Regions from separate parts of the Mediterraneibacter sp. genome, predicted to be linked through region 2. Evidence: predicted binding sites of a transcription regulator. Region 2 holds the regulator's gene; each other region holds the start of a gene.

Evidence for each region. Region 2 encodes HrcA, which represses chaperone genes, less so after heat shock. Its sites were predicted from a motif close to TGTTAGCACTCNNNNNNNNNGAGTGCTAACA; they were not measured.
Region 1: a site for HrcA is predicted at 1,391-1,421, ahead of RCH61_RS04055 (co-chaperone GroES). Genes of this name have one in related genera too.
Region 3: a site for HrcA is predicted at 805-835, ahead of clpB (ATP-dependent chaperone ClpB). Genes of this name have one in related genera too.

Annotation. Positions count from the first base shown of each region.
Region 1 is NZ_JAPJQP010000005.1:2,342-4,616, forward strand. Features, by position in the region: gene groL (chaperonin GroEL) at 1-1,028, opposite strand, end outside; gene RCH61_RS04055 (co-chaperone GroES) at 1,079-1,366, opposite strand; gene RCH61_RS04060 (hypothetical protein) at 1,504-1,830, opposite strand; gene codY (GTP-sensing pleiotropic transcriptional regulator CodY) at 1,880-2,275, opposite strand, start outside.
Region 2 is NZ_JAPJQP010000001.1:119,769-122,043, forward strand. Features, by position in the region: gene hemW (radical SAM family heme chaperone HemW) at 1-237, shown strand, start outside; gene hrcA (heat-inducible transcriptional repressor HrcA) at 368-1,417, shown strand; gene grpE (nucleotide exchange factor GrpE) at 1,433-2,104, shown strand; gene dnaK (molecular chaperone DnaK) at 2,154-2,275, shown strand, end outside.
Region 3 is NZ_JAPJQP010000002.1:121,896-124,170, forward strand. Features, by position in the region: gene RCH61_RS02250 (hypothetical protein) at 1-82, shown strand, start outside; gene RCH61_RS02255 (lysine exporter LysO family protein) at 126-728, shown strand; gene clpB (ATP-dependent chaperone ClpB) at 884-2,275, shown strand, end outside.

The sequences.
Region 1 (2,275 bases), on a different contig from region 2:
CTGTCTTCAATCGCCTTCTTATCTCCGCATCCGTCTACAATGACAGTATTTTCTTTCTGCACTTTCACAGATTTTGCACGGCCAAGCTGATCCATTGTCGTCTCTTTCAGATCAAATCCAAGTTCTTCTGAAATAACCTGACCGCCTGTCAAAATCGCGATATCCTGAAGCATTTCTTTTCTTCTATCGCCATAACCCGGTGCTTTCACTGCAACAACATTAAATGTTCCGCGCAGTTTATTAACGATCAATGTTGTAAGCGCTTCGCCTTCGATATCTTCTGCGATAATAAGCAGTCTTGCGCCTGACTGGACAATCTGCTCAAGTACCGGAAGGATATCCTGAATATTAGAAATCTTCTTATCTGTGATCAAAATATACGGATCATCAAGAACGGCTTCCATCTTTTCCATATCTGTTGCCATATATGCTGAAATGTAACCACGGTCAAACTGCATACCTTCTACAAGATCAAGCTCTGTCTGCATTGTCTTGGACTCTTCGATCGTAATAACTCCGTCGTTCGATACTTTTTCCATCGCATCTGCAACCATCTGTCCAACTTCTTCATCGCCTGAAGAAACTGCCGCAACTCTTGCGATCTGCTCTTTTCCGTTTACTTTACTGCTCATAGCGCGGATTGCCTCAACCGCCTTATCCGTTGCTTTTTTCATTCCTTTTCTAAGAACGATCGGATTTGCTCCTGCTTCAAGGTTCTTCATACCTTCATGTACCATTGCCTGTGCAAGCACTGTTGCTGTTGTTGTTCCGTCTCCGGCTACATCATTTGTCTTGGAAGCAACTTCTCTGATAAGCTGTGCTCCCATATTTTCAAAACCATCTTCCAATTCAATCTCTTTTGCAATCGTCACACCATCGTTTGTAATAAGCGGCGCACCGAAAGATTTATCAAGAACGACATTTCTTCCTTTCGGTCCAAGTGTTACCTTTACTGTATCCGCCAACTGATTTACACCTTTTTCAAGCGCTGTTCTTGCTTCAGATCCGTATTTGATTTCCTTTGCCATCGCTAAACATCTCCTTATTCTTCTCTATTATCATCTATCTGCTGCTATTTTTACTCTGTTACGATTGCGAGAATGTCACTCTGTTTTACGATAATATACTCTTCTCCATCCAGTTCCACATCTGTTCCTGCGTATTTAGAGTAAATCACTTTATCTCCTGCATTCACCTGCATTACTACTTCTTTTCCATCTATATTTCCGCCCGGTCCTACAGCGATCACTTCTGCTTCCTGCGGTTTTTCTTTCGCCTGTCCCGGCAAAACAATACCGGATTTCGTCGTTTCTTCTGCTTCTAACTGTTTCAAAACAATTTTGTCACCCAACGGTACTAATTTCATTGTAATTCCTCCTTAATTTTCGTTTGTTAGCACTCTTTTATTACGAGTGCTAAACTTCATGAATATAAAATAGCACTCCATTTTCAATTTGTCAACACAGTTTATGAGGATTTTATAGAAAAAATAACGAAACGTATCTACACACGTTTCGTCATTTTTCTTCCTTCATATACATTATAAAATCCATTTTCGATCCGAAGTTTCAAAAACTTCCGGTCATCACGGCAATATCTCTCTTTCACAACGCCTGTACAATACAAAAGCTCCGTCCTTGCCGAAATATAACATCTGTATTTTGCATCAAGCGAAATTACCGTCAGTTCATCCTCTTTCAGTTCAAGATAGATATAATCCTCTTCCGGATCATATTTTTCAACTCTGCATTGTCTTGTAGACTCATCAAATATTCCATCTGCAGATATGATCTTCTCCATACGCAGATCTACGGGATTTCCTTCGTACATCGTCCTTCCTCCTGCCTGTCTTCCTCTGACTTTTCAACCTTGCCAAGAACTACATACGCTCCTTCTTGATTTTCTCAAGTTCTTCGAACACATAGTCATTCAATACTTTTATATAAGTTCCCTTCATTCCTGAAGAACGGGATTCGATCACTCCGGCGCTTTCAAATTTGCGCAGTGCATTCACGATAACCGAGCGTGTAATCCCCACTCTGTCTGCCACTTTGCTTGCCACAAGAATCCCTTCCGTTCCGCCAAGCTCATCAAAAATATGAATGATCGCTTCAAGTTCAGAAAAGGAAAGTGTACTGATCGCCGATTGCACAATATGTTCCTTACGTGTCTCTTCCGCACTCTCTTCATTTACAGAACGAAGCATCTCCAAACCGACAACAGCCGTTCCGTACTCACTCAAAATAATGTCATCAATCGAATACGTTTTGTCCTG
Region 2 (2,275 bases):
CGATTGACGATTCAAGAGCAAATGGAAGAATTTATGTTTCTTGGATTACGAGAAACGAAGGGAGTATCGAAAAAGCATTTTTTCGATGTGTTTGGAGTGAAGATGGATTTGGTTTATGGTGAGACGATCAGAAAACTTGTAAAACAACAGCTTCTTGTAATAGAAAAAGAAAGAGTTCGTCTGACGGAACACGGAATTGATATCAGCAATTACGTAATGAGCGAGTTCCTATTTTAAAATAGGAATTAAGAATATAAAAAAATCAGAAACACTGTTGACAAAAGGAAAATGCAGTGCTATCTTAATATACGAAAGGTGTTAGCACTCAAAAGAAAGGAGTGCTAATAGCGAGAGAGGAGGAAAGGCTGTGGCGGTCGATACATCGTTAAGTGAAAGAAAACTTATTATATTAAAAGCGATCATACAGAATTACCTTGAGACCGGAGAGCCGGTCGGCTCGCGGACACTTTCCAAATATACCGATCTGAACCTCAGTTCTGCAACGATTCGCAATGAGATGGCAGACCTTGAAGATTTGGGTTATATTTTTCAGCCTCATACATCGGCGGGAAGAATTCCTTCGGATAAAGGATATCGGCTTTATGTCGATCTTCTGATGGAAGAGAAAGAGCAGGATATTGCGAAGCGGGAAAACGCGATGCTGGAGAAGACGGATAAGGTTGAGAAAGTATTACAGCAGGCGGCCAGAGTTTTGGCGACGAATACGAATTATGCAACGATGGTATCATCTCCGATCAATAATCGGAATACATTGAAATTCATTCAGCTTTCTCAGGTTGATGCGGAGCAGATCGTAGCAGTTATCGTACTTGGCGGGAACGTGATCAAGAATAAGATCATTGAAGTCGGGGAAATGTTAAGTAATGAAAATCTTCTGAAGCTGAATATGCTTCTGAATACGACGCTGAACGGACTTCCGATTGATCAGATCACGCTTGGACTGATCGCAAGACTGAAAGAGCAGGCAGGTATTCACAGTGAAGTTGTCGGTCATGTATTGGATGCGGTGGCAGATACGATCCATGTGGAAGATGACATGAAGATCTACACAAGCGGAGCTACAAACATCTTCAAATATCCAGAGTTAAGCGATAAGCAGAGTGCTCAGGAGATCATTAGTGCATTTGAAGAAAAGCAGCAGCTTGCCGACCTTGTGACAGAGACGCTGGCAAGCGAGGATAATCACGGGATACAGGTATATATCGGAGATGAGACTCCGGTTAAGACAATGAAAGACTGCAGTGTCGTGACAGCGACGTACGAACTTGGCGAAGGTATGAAAGGGACGATCGGCATTATCGGACCGAAACGGATGGATTATGAGCATGTCATGAAGACGCTGAAAATTCTTCAGGGAGAGTTGGATGCGATTTATAATAAAGATCCGAAAGGATAGAAAGGTGGAAAGCCGATGGGTGACAAGATGAGCAAAGAAGATATGATAAAAGAAGCCGTCGAGGAAGCAAAGGCAGAAGCTGCAAAGATGCAGGAAGAAGGAGATGCGGCTGACTCGGAAGAAACAGCGGCAGAAGAGACAGAAAACACTGCAAACGAAGATGCTTCGGAAGAGGCGGAGGAATCGCAGGAAACAAAAGATACAGATCCAAAGGAAAAGAAAAAGTTTTTTGGAAAGAAAGAAAAGAAAGATAAAAAAGACGAGAAGATCGAAGAATTGACTGATCGTCTGACTCGTCAAATGGCAGAGTTTGATAACTTTCGTAAACGTACGGAAAGAGAAAAATCTCAGATGTACGAGATTGGCGCGAAAGATATCATAGAGAAGATACTTCCGGTTATTGATAACTTTGAGCGCGGTCTTGCCGCCGTGCCGGAAGAGGGCAAGGACGATCCTTTCGTAGAAGGGATGGAGAAGATTTACAAACAGATCATGACAACACTGGAAGGAGTCGGAGTAAAACCGATCGAAGCAGTGGGTCAGGAATTTGATCCGGATTTTCATAATGCGGTAATGCATGTGGAAGATGAGGAAGCAGGTGAGAACATCATCACGGAAGAGTTCCAAAAAGGCTATCTGTATCATGACAGCGTCGTGAGACACAGTATGGTAAAAGTAGCAAATTAGTCAGAAAGTAACTTTATTTCAGAATAATAAAAATCAGGAGGAAAAAATCATGGGAAAAATAATCGGTATTGACCTCGGTACAACAAACAGTTGTGTAGCTGTTATGGAAGGCGGACAGCCGACAGTAATTGCAAATACAGAAGGCGCAAGAACAACACCGTCTGTTGTTGC
Region 3 (2,275 bases), on a different contig from region 2:
TCTGTTCTTTCTCATTCCGACGGCGCTTTCTATCCTCTTTGTCTATGTACTGACAAGAGTTTTTATGAAGAAAGAAAAATAAGTTGTCAGGAAGAAAATAAGATTTTGGGAAAGAAGGGTTGAAGATGATTGTTTTTCTAACAATATTGTCCTTACTGTCAGGACTCGCTTATGGTTATTTCGATGTGGAAAGCAGCTTCATTACTGCCATTACGCAGAACACGAATATTGTTTTATATTTGTTAATGTTTTCCGTTGGGATAAGTATCGGAATGTATGACGGGATCATGCAAAAAATACGCGAATATCATATTAAGATTTTTATTATTCCGATCGGGATTATCATCGGTTCTCTTTTGGGAGGTGTGCTTTGTTCTGTCATTATTAAAATGCCGGCAGGAGAAGCGACGGCGATCGCAAGCGGACTGGGATGGTACAGTCTTTCAGGTGCGACGATCAGTAAAATGGTAGGAGCGGAAGCAGGAAGCATTGCTTTTTTGAGTAACCTTATGAGGGAAATCTTTTCTTTTTTTATTATTCCGTTTTTGGCGGTGCACTTTAATTATTATACATGCATCGCTCCGGCTGGAGCGACCAGTGAAGATACGACGCTTCCTGTCATGTTAAAATATACAAATGAAGAGACGGTCGTACTGTCTGTTTTAAATGGTGTGATCTGCTCTTTTTGTGTACCGATCCTTATTTCGTTTTGTTTAAATATAAGATAAGAAACAGAATAATATCCGGGGGACGAGTCAGAAGATTTATGCTTTTTAAAGAAGCCGGATTATAAAAATATGAAAAAATTAGCACTCGATGCTTGACAGTGCTAACAACAAGTGCTATATTCCTAATAGAACACGAAAACAAAGGAGGGATTAGCATGAATATAAACAGATTTACACAAAATTCACTTCAAGCGGTGCAAAACTGCGAGAAGATCGCCGCAGATAACGGGAATCAGGAATTGGCGCAGGAACATTTACTGTATGCGCTGCTTACACAGGATGACAGTCTGATCTTAAAATTGTTTGAAAAGATGAATATTCAAGGTCAGCTTTTGATCAACAGAGTGGATCAGGCGATCGGAAAGCGTCCAAAAGTTCAGGGCGGTCAGCTTTTCGTAGGGCAGGATCTGAACAATGTGTTGATCCATGCCGAGGATGAGGCGAAACAGATGGGAGACGAATACGTTTCCGTAGAGCACCTTTTCCTTTCCCTGTTAAAATATGCAAGTAAAGAGATGAAACAGATTTATCGGGAATTTGGTATCAGCCGGGAAGGATTTCTGCATGCACTTTCCACTGTCAGAGGCAATCAGAGAGTGACAAGCGATCATCCCGAAGCGACTTATGATACGCTGAACAAATACGGACAGGATCTGGTAGAACGGGCAAGGGATCAAAAGCTTGATCCGGTGATCGGTCGTGACGAGGAGATCAGAAATGTGATCCGCATTCTTTCCCGTAAGACGAAAAACAATCCGGTGCTTATCGGAGAACCTGGAGTCGGAAAGACAGCGGTCGTGGAAGGTCTTGCTCAGCGGATCGTCAGCGGAGACGTTCCCGAAGGACTGAAAGAGAAGACGATCTTCTCTTTGGATATGGGTGCTCTTGTTGCAGGTGCAAAGTATCGGGGAGAGTTTGAGGAACGTCTGAAAGCAGTTCTTGAAGAAGTGAAAAACAGTGATGGAAAGATCATCCTGTTTATTGATGAGCTGCACACGATCGTTGGAGCAGGAAAGACAGACGGCGCTATGGATGCCGGAAATATGTTAAAACCGATGCTTGCAAGAGGTGAACTTCACTGCATCGGAGCAACAACGCTTGATGAGTATCGTCAATATATCGAGAAAGACGCGGCTTTGGAACGTCGTTTCCAGCCGGTTTTGGTTGACGAACCTACGGTGGAAGACGCTATTTCTATTTTGCGCGGACTGAAAGAGCGTTATGAAGTATTTCACGGAGTGAAGATTACAGACAGCGCCCTTGTGGCTGCGGCAATGTTGTCAAACCGATATATTTCAGACCGTTTTCTGCCGGACAAAGCGATCGATCTTGTCGATGAAGCCTGCGCGCTTATTAAGACAGAACTGGATTCCATGCCGACAGAGCTGGATGAACTAAGAAGAAGGATCATGCAGCTTGAGATTGAAGAAGAAGCATTGAAAAAAGAAGAAGACCGATTGAGCCGTGAACGTCTGGAGCATTTGCAGGAAGAGCTGGCAGGGCTGAAAGAAGAATATGCGGGCAAAAAGGTACAGTGGGACAATGAA